DNA from 3 places in the Pantoea sp. X-Soil-MYKO-1289 genome. Region 2 is predicted to be linked to each of the others. Evidence: predicted binding sites of a transcription regulator. Region 2 holds the regulator's gene; each other region holds the start of a gene.
The links. Region 2 encodes LexA, which represses DNA repair genes until DNA is damaged. Its sites were predicted from a motif close to TNCTGTATGTACATACAGNA; they were not measured.

Region 1 (3,383 bases), 2.2 Mb from region 2:
CAGCTGATCCAGAGCCTGCTGGCCTTCCGGCTTCAGGGTAGATTTGTTGAAGGTGAACAGCACGTCAGACTTCAGGGTGAAACGCTTGGTTTCAACAACTGGAGCCGGAGCCGGCGCCGGTGCTACAACCGGTGCTACTTCATCCTGACCGAAGCGGTATGAAACGCCTACGCTCAGCATGCCGTTGTCAGGACGTGCGCCAACGGTCTGTGCGTCACCGATGTTGTTAACCCACTGGTAGTCCAGACGAGTTGCCCAGTTCTGAGTCAGAGCGTATTCAACACCCACTGCTGCCAGCGGAGAAACGCCGGTGTCGTGGTCGCTGATGCGGCCGTTGACAACGTTGTTCTGAGTTGCGTCAGCGCGCCATACCATACCACCCAGACGGGTGTAGACATCCAGATCGTCGGTGATCGGATAGCTCAGTTTAGCAGCCAGCTGAACGCCCTGTGCTTTGAATGCGCCGTTGTTCACGGTGCCTTTGTTCGGCATACGGCCAAGCCAGTCGTAACCCAGCTCGAAGCCCAGGTACGGGTTAGCCTGGTAACCGACGAATGCACCAGCTCCAAGCTGAGATTCGTGAGTCGGGCCATTGTTGTTGCCATAACCGTTACCGTAGTAACCAGTATCGTGATACTGAGACCAGCCCAGTTTAGCACCGGTATACCAGGTGTCATCTTTCGGAGCGGCCTGCGCTACGGTAGCGAAGCCAGCCAGTGCCACTGCAATTGCGATAGCTGTCTTTTTCATTTTGCGCCTCGTTATCATCCAAATAGGCAATGAGCAAAAAGGGATGCTCTTGGTTGTAATCCTTCGCCGGGTTAATACGCTCGCTTATGACTCTACCGATTAAAAAAACGGAGATTATTGAGCACCCTGGCGAGGTAAAGTCTACAACGAGATTGGAAAGTTACAAGTATGATGTGAGGGGATGCTGCAAAAAAACAGGGCTTTATACACATATTCTAACATTTCGCCCGGCCTTCATGCCGTCGCGCTTTAAGGCAAAATGCAGCTAAACCATTGTCAAAGCTGGAGGGAAAAGAATCAGTGGTTTAGCCGGAACAAAAAAGGTAAATGGCGCGAGAAAAATCCTATTTTTACTTAATGAAACAAATCCGACTGAATTTTTAGTCCTTTATTTGGTCGCAGCGTGGGTTCGCTCGTCCCATTTGGACGCATAATTAACCCCAGCGCTTTGCCTTCGGCCGCTGCCTGTTCTAATTCGCGGCGCTCTTCCTCATCCAGATCGTAAGGTATCCACGCCAGCACCACGCTGTAATTCCCTGTACGCAAAGCTTTAATCATCGCCTCGACAGAGGTGCATCGCTCAGAATCCGCAACGTGCATACTTTTTTCCAGCGGCAAGCCCGACTGCTGCAGCCAGGCGCGATTGAGCTTGTGCGCAGGCGTCAGCCACAGCTGCCAGCGAGACTCCTGGCTCAGCTGTTGCAGTAACGGCAGCAGCAACATTTGCATCATGCCGGGCTGCTCGCTGTAGCGCAGTTCCGTAATCCAGCCGCTGTGCTGCGACGGTTTAGACGCGGATACGTGACGGTGAGCGAAGCCTGCATTATTAAAGTGTTGGGTGCGCATAAGTTAACCACTCAGCATTGGACTGTATGGATATACAGTAATGACTTCCTGGACAAAGATCAACCTCAAATTTGGAAAACGGCTCGCAAAAAAAGGAGAAGGTCGGGCTGGAATAAAAGAATTAATTGAACCCTTAATTAATTTTTTCTATATCTCTAACGGTTTGATAGTGATGGCTTTTTATTAATTGCACACAAGGAGAGCGTGTCATGAAAAAACAGCACCCTATTGTAGAACAGTCCCGCAATCGTCTGGCCGCGCTAGGCCACATCGAGTCGCGCACTCAGTTTGGCGGCTATGCGCTGGCGGTGGAAAAAGTGGTTTTCGCTCTGGTCAACGACGACGCGCTCTACCTGCGCGCCAGCGAAGCGCTGCGGGAATATGCGGCGCGACAGCCGATGCAGTCGCTGGTGTTTCGCAAGCGCGGCGCCGAGGTGAGCCTTAACTACTATCGCGTCGACGACGCGCTATGGAGCGACACCGATCGTCTGCTGTCGCTCTCCGCCGCTTCGCTGCGCACCGCCCGACAGGAGACGCTGGCCAGGCAGCGGCCGCTGCGGCTAAAAGATCTGCCCAATCTTAGCCTGCGCATGGAGCTGTTGCTGCTCGAGGCGGGCGTGACAACCGTGCGCCATCTGAGGGAGCTGGGATCAAAACGGTGCTGGCTCAGGCTCAGAGCGATCAACCAGCATATCGGCTTTAAAACGTTGCTGGCGCTGGAAGGCGCGATAAAAGGGCGCCATGAAGCCGCCCTGCCGCAAACGGTCAGGGCGGAGCTGAATGAATGGTATCAGGAGACCTTAAAAGGCTTTTAAGGCTGCGCCAGCGTCCGGCGCAGTCGGGCGATCTCTGGCAGCAGGGCAACCAGTAAACCGAGCTGCTGCAGCACCAGCGGAGCGCGCGTCTCTTGATTGGCAGCCATATCGCTGATGCGCTGCGTCAGCGCGCTCTGCATCGTTTCCGCTTCGGCGTCGCTCACCACGTCGGTTTGCAGCACATCTTCGACATAGCAGACCGTATCGTCGAGCAGCGTCAGCAGCGCGCCGTCGTTCAGCTTATCGCGATGCGCGCCCAGCGCAGAGATATAGCTGAGGAAAGAGTGATTAAGGCAGAGCAGCTGGAAAGCGGACTCTTTGTATTTCTGCTGCGTTCGCGACTCGCCGCTCATATTGGAGACCACCGAAGCCAGCTCCGCATCGGCGTTGTGGGCGTCGCGGCGCGCGATACGATAGGCAAGGCGGTTGTCTTTGCCCTGGTGATACTGCTCCATAATCGCATCCAGATAGCGGCAGTTGGCATTCAGGGTGCGCGCCGCCACGGCGGGCAGCTGGCGAAAACGCCAGTCGGGCCAGATAAACGCCACCGCCAGCCAGGCGAGCGCGCATCCCAGCAGCGTGTCCACGATACGCGGCAGCGCCACCTCGAAACCCTCTCCCAGCAAATTGAAGCAGAGCAGCACCAGCAGCGTGATAAATAGCGTCGCCTGCGCATACTGCACCTGACGAAAGGCGAAAAACAGCACGCCGCTGACCACGATCAGCACCAGCTGGCCTTCGGTCGAAGGCACCAGCCAGAGCACCGGCAGGCCGATGGCGATGCCCGCCAGCGTACCGCCGATACGCAGCGCAAGCCTGCGCCGCGTGGCGTTATAGTTCGGCTGGCAGACAAACAGGCTGGTAAGCAGGATCCAGTAGCCGCGATCGAGGCCGGTAATCTGAATAAAGCCGTAGCCGATACAGAGCACCACCGTCATGCGCGCCGCATGGCGGAACAGCGCGGAGGCAGGC
Region 2 (3,383 bases):
ACACGATAGCGTCGCCGCTCGCCGCGTAAATAAGCGCAAAGGCGAGCGCGACCATGCCCGCCTGTCGGCAGGCGGCGCGCCACACCGACAGCAGTCGTTTGCCGTCGCGCGCGCCATAGGCCTCGCCGGAGACGGCTTCCACCGCGTAGGCGAAGCCGTCGAGCGCATAGGCGGTAAAGGTGATGAACATCAGCAGCACGGCATTAGCGGCGACAATTTCCGACCCCAGTCGCGCGCCGATAAGCGTCAGCGAGGCAAAGCAGAGCTGCAGCAGCAGCGAGCGCAGCATAATGTCGCGATTGAGGCGCAGCAGGCGGCTGATATCGCCGCGCCAGCTCTCTTTCAACATCGCTATCGAGATGCCGCGTAGCTTCAGTACGCGCCACACCATCGCCAGTCCGACCGCCAGCGTAACATATTCCGCCAGCGCCGTGGCGCTCGCCGCCCCTGCCACGCCCCACTTCAGCCCGAGCACCAGCCAGAGATCGAGCAGAATATTGACCGCGTTGCCCACCACCAGCAGCACGACCGGCGCGCGGGCGTACTGCACGCCCAGCAGCCAGCCGAGGATCACCATATTCGCCAGCGTCGCCGGCGCGCTGAGCCAGCGGATATTAATAAAGATCGCGGCCTGCTCCTGCACCTGCGGATCGCCGCCCGCCAGCCGACCTGTCAGCGCGCTGAGCGGCTCGCGCAGCAGGATAAACAGCAGGCCCGCAAGCAGCGCCATCAGTAGCGGCTGCGTCAGGGCGCGCGCCAGCGCCTGCGTATCCCGCGCGCCAAAGGCCTGCGCGGTAATGCCGGTGGTGCTCATGCGCAGAAAGAGTAAAAGCATAAAGACGAAGCTGGTCGCGGTCGCGCCAATCGCTACGCCGCCAAGGTAAACCGGACTGTCGAGATGGCCGATAACGGCAGTGTCCACCAGGCCAAGCAGCGGCACGGTGATATTGGAGAGGATCATCGGCAGCGCCAGCCGCCAGAGTTGTCGGTCGTCAGCAGAGAAGAGACGCATCAGCCGGTCCATGCCTGAAAACGTTAAAAGAAGCGAGGCGGCCCCGGCGCGACGTTAGCCGCAGGAGACGCGTGAAAAGATTAGCGTACAGACGCCTGACGAAGGGATGCAGGCGTCTGAAGGCCAGCGGTCAGAGCCACTCGCCGTTGCGCACCACGCCTACCGCCAGACCTTCAACGGTCAGCGACTGCGTGCGGGTGTCGACGATAATCGGCTCGAAGTCGTTGTTTTCCGGCAGCAGATGAACCACGGTGCCCTGCTTTTTCCAGCGCTTTACCGTGACTTCGTCATCAATGCGCGCCACGACGACCTGACCGTTACGTACATCCTGCGTTTTATGCACAGCCAGCAGATCGCCATCCATAATGCCGATATCTTTCATCGACATACCGGCGACGCGCAGCAGGAAGTCAGCAGAGGGCTTGAACAGGTCGGGATCGACTTTGTAGTGCGTTTCAATGTGTTCCTGCGCCAGCAGCGGCTCGCCGGCGGCGACGCGGCCGATTAACGGCAGTCCGTTGGACTCTTCCTCTTCCATCAGCAGGCGAATGCCGCGTGATGCGCCGGAAACGATCTCGATAACGCCTTTACGCGCCAGCGCTTTGAGGTGTTCTTCGGCGGCGTTGGGGGAACGGAACCCCAGCTGCGAGGCGATCTCCGCACGCGTTGGCGGCATGCCCGTCTGGTTGATATGGTCGCGAATCAGGTCATAAACCTGTTGCTGCCTGGTGGTTAATGCTTTCATCCCGCCCCCTGGTTGTTTATACAGTCGCTGTGAGTATATACAGGTATTGGCGAAATGAAAACCAAAACCCAGGGAAATAACAGCCATTTGGGTAATTCTGGAAAGGCTATCGCAAATGGGTCCAGAGCAGCGCGACCCAGACAAACAGCGCCAGTATGATAGTGAGCAAGACGGCGGCGGATCCCATATCTTTCGCCCGCCCCGCCAGCGGATGACGCTCCTGGCCGATGCGGTCGACCACCGCTTCAATCGCGCTGTTGAGGATCTCGACGATGATCACCAGCACCACCGATCCGATCATCAGGATGCGCGCCACGGTGTCGACATCCAGCCAGCAGGCGATGACGATCGCGACGATGGCGGCCGTAGCTTCCTGACGAAACGCGGCTTCATGCTGCCAGGCGGCGCGCAGCCCCTGCCACGAGTAGCCTGCCGCTTTTACAATCCTGAGTAAACCGGTGGTATTACTTGCCATTGCGAGGGAACCCTTTTAGTTGTTTGACGTCAATGTCTGGGCCAGGTGCGTTTGGCACCACCACAGATCTTCGCAGCACTTTCTGATATGCTTGCGGCGCTTTGCTAACAAGAGGCTTCATGTTGTCTATGTCAGGTTGGCGTAAACTTTATTATAAATTGTTGAATTTACCACTTTCTATTCTGGTAAAAACGAAGGCTATTCCGGGCGATCCCGTTTCCGAACATGGACTCGATCCGACGCGGCCGATTATGTACGTGCTGCCATACGATTCCAAGGCGGATTTGCTGACGCTGCGCCAGCAGTGTCTGAAGCATAATTTGCCCGATCCGCTGTCGCCGCTGGAAATCGACGGCGCGCTGCTGCCGCGCCACGTGTTTATCCACGACGGTCCGCGCGTATTCCCCCATTTCGGGCCGAATACGGAATCGGTGAAGATTTTCCACGAGTACCTCGATCTGCACCGCAGCAATCCTCAGCTCGATATCCAGATGCTGCCGGTATCGGTGATGTTCGGGCGCGCGCCTGGCCGCGAGGTTCAGGGCGACGATGCGCCACACCTGCGCGAGCTTAACGGGGTTGAAAAGTTCTTCGCTATTATCTGGCACGGCCGCGACAGCTTTGTGCGCTTTTCCCCCACCGTTTCGCTGCGCTGGATGGCGACGCAGCATGGCACCGACAAATCGATCGCGCAGAAACTGGCGCGCGTGGCGCGCATTCATTTCGCGCGCCAGCGTTTAGCCGCGGTCGGCCCGCGTCTGCCGGCGCGTCAGGATCTCTTCAACAAGCTGCTGCAGTCCAAGGCGATTGAAAAAGCGGTGGAAGAAGAGGCGCGCAGTAAAAAGCTTTCCCATGAGAAGGCGCAGCAGAACGCCGTCGAAATGATGGAGGAGATCGCCGCCGACTTCTCCTATGAGGCGATCCGCGTTACCGATCGCGTGATGGGCTGGCTGTGGAGCCGTCTCTATCAGGGCATCAACGTCAACGGCGGCGAACGCGTGCGCCAGCTGGCGGAAGATGGCCACGAGATCGTCTATGTGCCCTGCCATCGCAGCCATATGGATTACCTGCTGCTCTCCTACGTGCTTTATCACCAGGGGCTGGTGCCGCCGCATATCGCCGCAGGCATCAACCTGAACTTCTGGCCAGCC
Region 3 (3,383 bases), 2.8 Mb from region 2:
TTCGCTATATCGGCGTGTCGAACGAAACGGCCTGGGGCGTGATGCGCTATCTGCAGCTGGCGGAGAAGCACGAGCTGCCGCGCATCGTGACCATTCAGAACCCCTATAGCCTGCTGAACCGCAGCTTTGAAGTGGGCCTGGCGGAAATCAGCCAGCATGAAGGAGTTGAGCTGCTGGCTTACTCCAGCCTCGCTTTCGGCACGCTGAGCGGCAAATATCTGAACGGCGCGAAACCGGCTGGCGCGCGCAACACGCTGTTCAGCCGCTTTACGCGCTACAGCGGCGAGCAGTCGCAGCTGGCGATTGCGGAATATGTGGCGCTGGCGCAGAAGCATCGCCTGGATCCGTCGCAGATGGCGCTGGCCTATGTGCGTCAGCAGCCGTTCGTCGCCAGCACCCTGCTGGGCGCAACGACGATGGAGCAGCTGAAGATCAATATCGACAGCTTCAACCTGACGCTGGACGCCGACGTGCTGGAAGGGATCGAGGCGATTCACCGCCGCTACACCTATCCGGCGCCTTAATTTTCACAGACCGCAAAATAGCTTAGCAAGCGGGTAGCCACGCCCGAAGAGCAAAGCGTCCCGCGCCAGGGACAAAAACGCCGGGAGCGTTTTTGAACAACGCAGCGCGTTGGCCCGAAACGGGCGCGCCTCAGGGATGAGGTGCGTATTGGCGCGGGCCGAGCGGTCAGGGATGACGAACAGCGACTTTGCGATCGGGCGAGGCTACCTGCGCTGGCACTGAAGAATCATGCCGCACTATCACTGTTTTTTTCCTGTTCGTTACAACCCCAGCAGCAGCTGCCGCTCAAGCTGTGGGTCCAGCAGCGTAACGTGCAATCCCACCAGCCGCACGCCGCGTCCGGCGCGGCGCTCATCCCAGGCTTTACGCGCCACCGCGATCAAATCCTCTTTGTTCAGCTCCGGCCAGATATGCTCCTGCGTCGTCAGCTGGAAATCGTTGAACTTGAGCTTCACCCCCTGCCGCGCGATTTGCCTGTCGGGCCGAACCTGCGTCAGGCGGCGCTCCAGCTCCGCATAGAGAAAATCGATAATCTCCAGGCAGGCTTCCCAGCTGTGAATATCTTCCGCCAGCGTGCGCTCGACGCCGACGGATTTGCGCTCGCGCTCCACTACCACGCCGCGCTCGTCGATGCCGTGGCTGCGCTCCCACAGCACGCGGCCAAACTTGCCGAAGCGCTTGAGCAGCTGCGCCACGTCCGCTTTCTGCACGTCGGCGCAGGTATGCAGTCCCATCTCCTCGAGCTTTTTCGTCGCCACCTTGCCGACGCCGGGGATCTTCGCCAGCGGCAGCGACAGCAGAAAATCCGGCATCTCCTGCGGCGTAATAACGTACTGCCCGTCGGGCTTGTTGAGATCGGAGGCGATTTTGGCGAGGAACTTAATCGGCGCGATGCCGGCCGAAGCGGTCAGCCCCGTCTCGCGCTGAATGGTGTCGCGGATCTCGCGCGCGATCAGCGTGGCGGAGCCGTGGCAGTGCGGGCTGTCGGTGACGTCGAGATAGGCCTCGTCCAGCGACAGCGGCTCGATCAGGGGCGTATAGCGCAGGAAAATGTCGCGGATCTGCTGCGACGCCTCTTTATAGGCGTCGAAGCGCCCCGGCAGCAGCTTCAGATGCGGACAGAGCTTCAGCGCCATGGCGGTGGGCATCGCGCTGCGTACGCCGAATTTGCGCGCCGGATAGTTGGCGGTGCTGATCACGCCGCGTCGTTCACGGCTGCCGCCAATGGCGATAGGGATATCGCGCAACGCCGGATTGTCGCGCATCTCCACCGCTGCATAGAAGCAGTCCATATCGACATGTATGATTTTCACGCTTGCCCGCCATCCGCTTTCCGTCACGCCTAATGATACTGTATAGATGTACAGATGCAAAAGCCTCGACGCGTCAGGCGCGCCTGAAAAGCGGATTTAACATCCGTCGCCACTAAAGTTTACAAATTTCTGGCCGTGATATCTCGAGGAAAACGCGAATTTACCCGGCGGCGTCTTGATAAAAAAACAGACAATGCTAATGTTGCGCTGCGGTAGCGGAGTTTTCCGATAATGCAAGTCTGAGACGCGTCTCGCGTCATCGTTCTCTTCACTCAAGGTATACACAGCATGGGCAAAATCGCACTTCTGTTTGCGATGATTTTGATGCCAGCCCTCAGCATGGCAATGACTCCCGAGCCGACGCAGCCAGTGTCGACGCCGGTGAGTAAAGAATTAAAGAAACAGCTACTCGGTACCCCGGTCTATCTGCAGATTTTCAAGGAAGAACGCACGCTGGAGCTTTATGGCAAAATCGGCAACGAATTTCGCCTGCTCGATACCTACCGCATCTGTAACTTTTCCGGCGGCCTCGGCCCGAAGCGCCGCGAAGGGGATTTTAAAAGTCCGGAAGGCTTTTACAGCGTCAGGCTCAACCAGCTTAAGCCCGACAGCCGTTTTTATCGCGCCATCAACGTCGGCTTTCCCAACCAGTACGATCGCGAGCATGCCTACACCGGCAACTATCTGATGATCCACGGCGACTGTAAGTCGATCGGCTGCTACGCCATGACCGACGCCTACATGGACGAGATTTTTACCTATGTGAACGCGGCGCTGCGTAACGGCCAGTCAGAGGTGAACATCAGCATCTTCCCGTTCCGCATGACCGACAGCAACATGCAGCGCCATCGCTACTCCACCTACGCCAGCTTCTGGCGTGAGCTGCAGCCCGGCTACGCTTACTTTGCGAAATACCATCAGCCGCCGACGGTCAACGTCGCCAGCGGCAGCTACGTGATGAATAGCGGCAGCCCGGCGATCGTCAATCCCGAAGCCGCCTCTAAATCATTCCTGGCGCTCTCCAAGGCAGAATAACGCCCACTCGCCTGGCACGATGCGGTGCCAGGTTTCATTTGCCGTCAGCGGCTGCGTCGCAATCACCGTCACCACGTCGTTGGCGGTGGTGTGCTGCTGGAAATCGATCTCCACATCCTGGTCGAGCAACTGCGCTTTGCCGAAGGGCGCGCGGCGCGTAATCCAGTAGAGATTGGTCGAGCAGAACGCCATCAGATAGCGCCCGTCCGACAGCAGCATATTGAACACCCCTTTCTGCCGCAGCTCTCCCGCCAGTTCCGCCACATAGCGAAACACCGCCGGCCAGTTGGCGGGCGTGCGCGGATAGCGCGTGGCCAGCTTGTGCAACAGCCAGCAGAAGGCCTTCTCGCTGTCGGTTTCGCCCACCGGACGGAAGTGGCCGGTTTCCAGCTGGCGATAGCCTTTTAGCTGGCCGTTATGCGCGTAGGTCCAGTTGCGTCCCCACAGCTCGCGGGTAAAGGGATGGGTATTTTCCAGCGAGACCGGCCCGCGGTTCGCCTGGCGAATATG

Region 1: a site for LexA is predicted at 1,617-1,636, ahead of sulA (SOS-induced cell division inhibitor SulA). Genes of this name have one in related genera too.
Region 3: a site for LexA is predicted at 1,875-1,894, ahead of dinB (DNA polymerase IV). Genes of this name have one in related genera too.

The regions. Positions count from the first base shown of each region.
Region 1 is NZ_AP036004.1:1,532,446-1,535,828, forward strand. It holds gene ompA (porin OmpA) at 1-750, opposite strand, end outside; gene sulA (SOS-induced cell division inhibitor SulA) at 1,105-1,596, opposite strand; gene AC6I7Z_RS07270 (TfoX/Sxy family DNA transformation protein) at 1,806-2,411, shown strand; gene yccS (YccS family putative transporter) at 2,408-3,383, opposite strand, start outside.
Region 2 is NZ_AP036004.1:3,734,362-3,737,744, forward strand. It holds gene dinF (MATE family efflux transporter DinF) at 1-1,012, opposite strand, end outside; gene lexA (transcriptional repressor LexA) at 1,143-1,757, opposite strand; gene AC6I7Z_RS17810 (diacylglycerol kinase) at 1,864-2,232, opposite strand; gene plsB (glycerol-3-phosphate 1-O-acyltransferase PlsB) at 2,361-3,383, shown strand, end outside.
Region 3 is NZ_AP036004.1:908,056-911,438, reverse strand. It holds gene AC6I7Z_RS04340 (NADP(H)-dependent aldo-keto reductase) at 1-524, shown strand, start outside; gene dinB (DNA polymerase IV) at 786-1,838, opposite strand; gene dpaA (peptidoglycan meso-diaminopimelic acid protein amidase) at 2,127-2,873, shown strand; gene AC6I7Z_RS04325 (class II glutamine amidotransferase) at 2,844-3,383, opposite strand, start outside.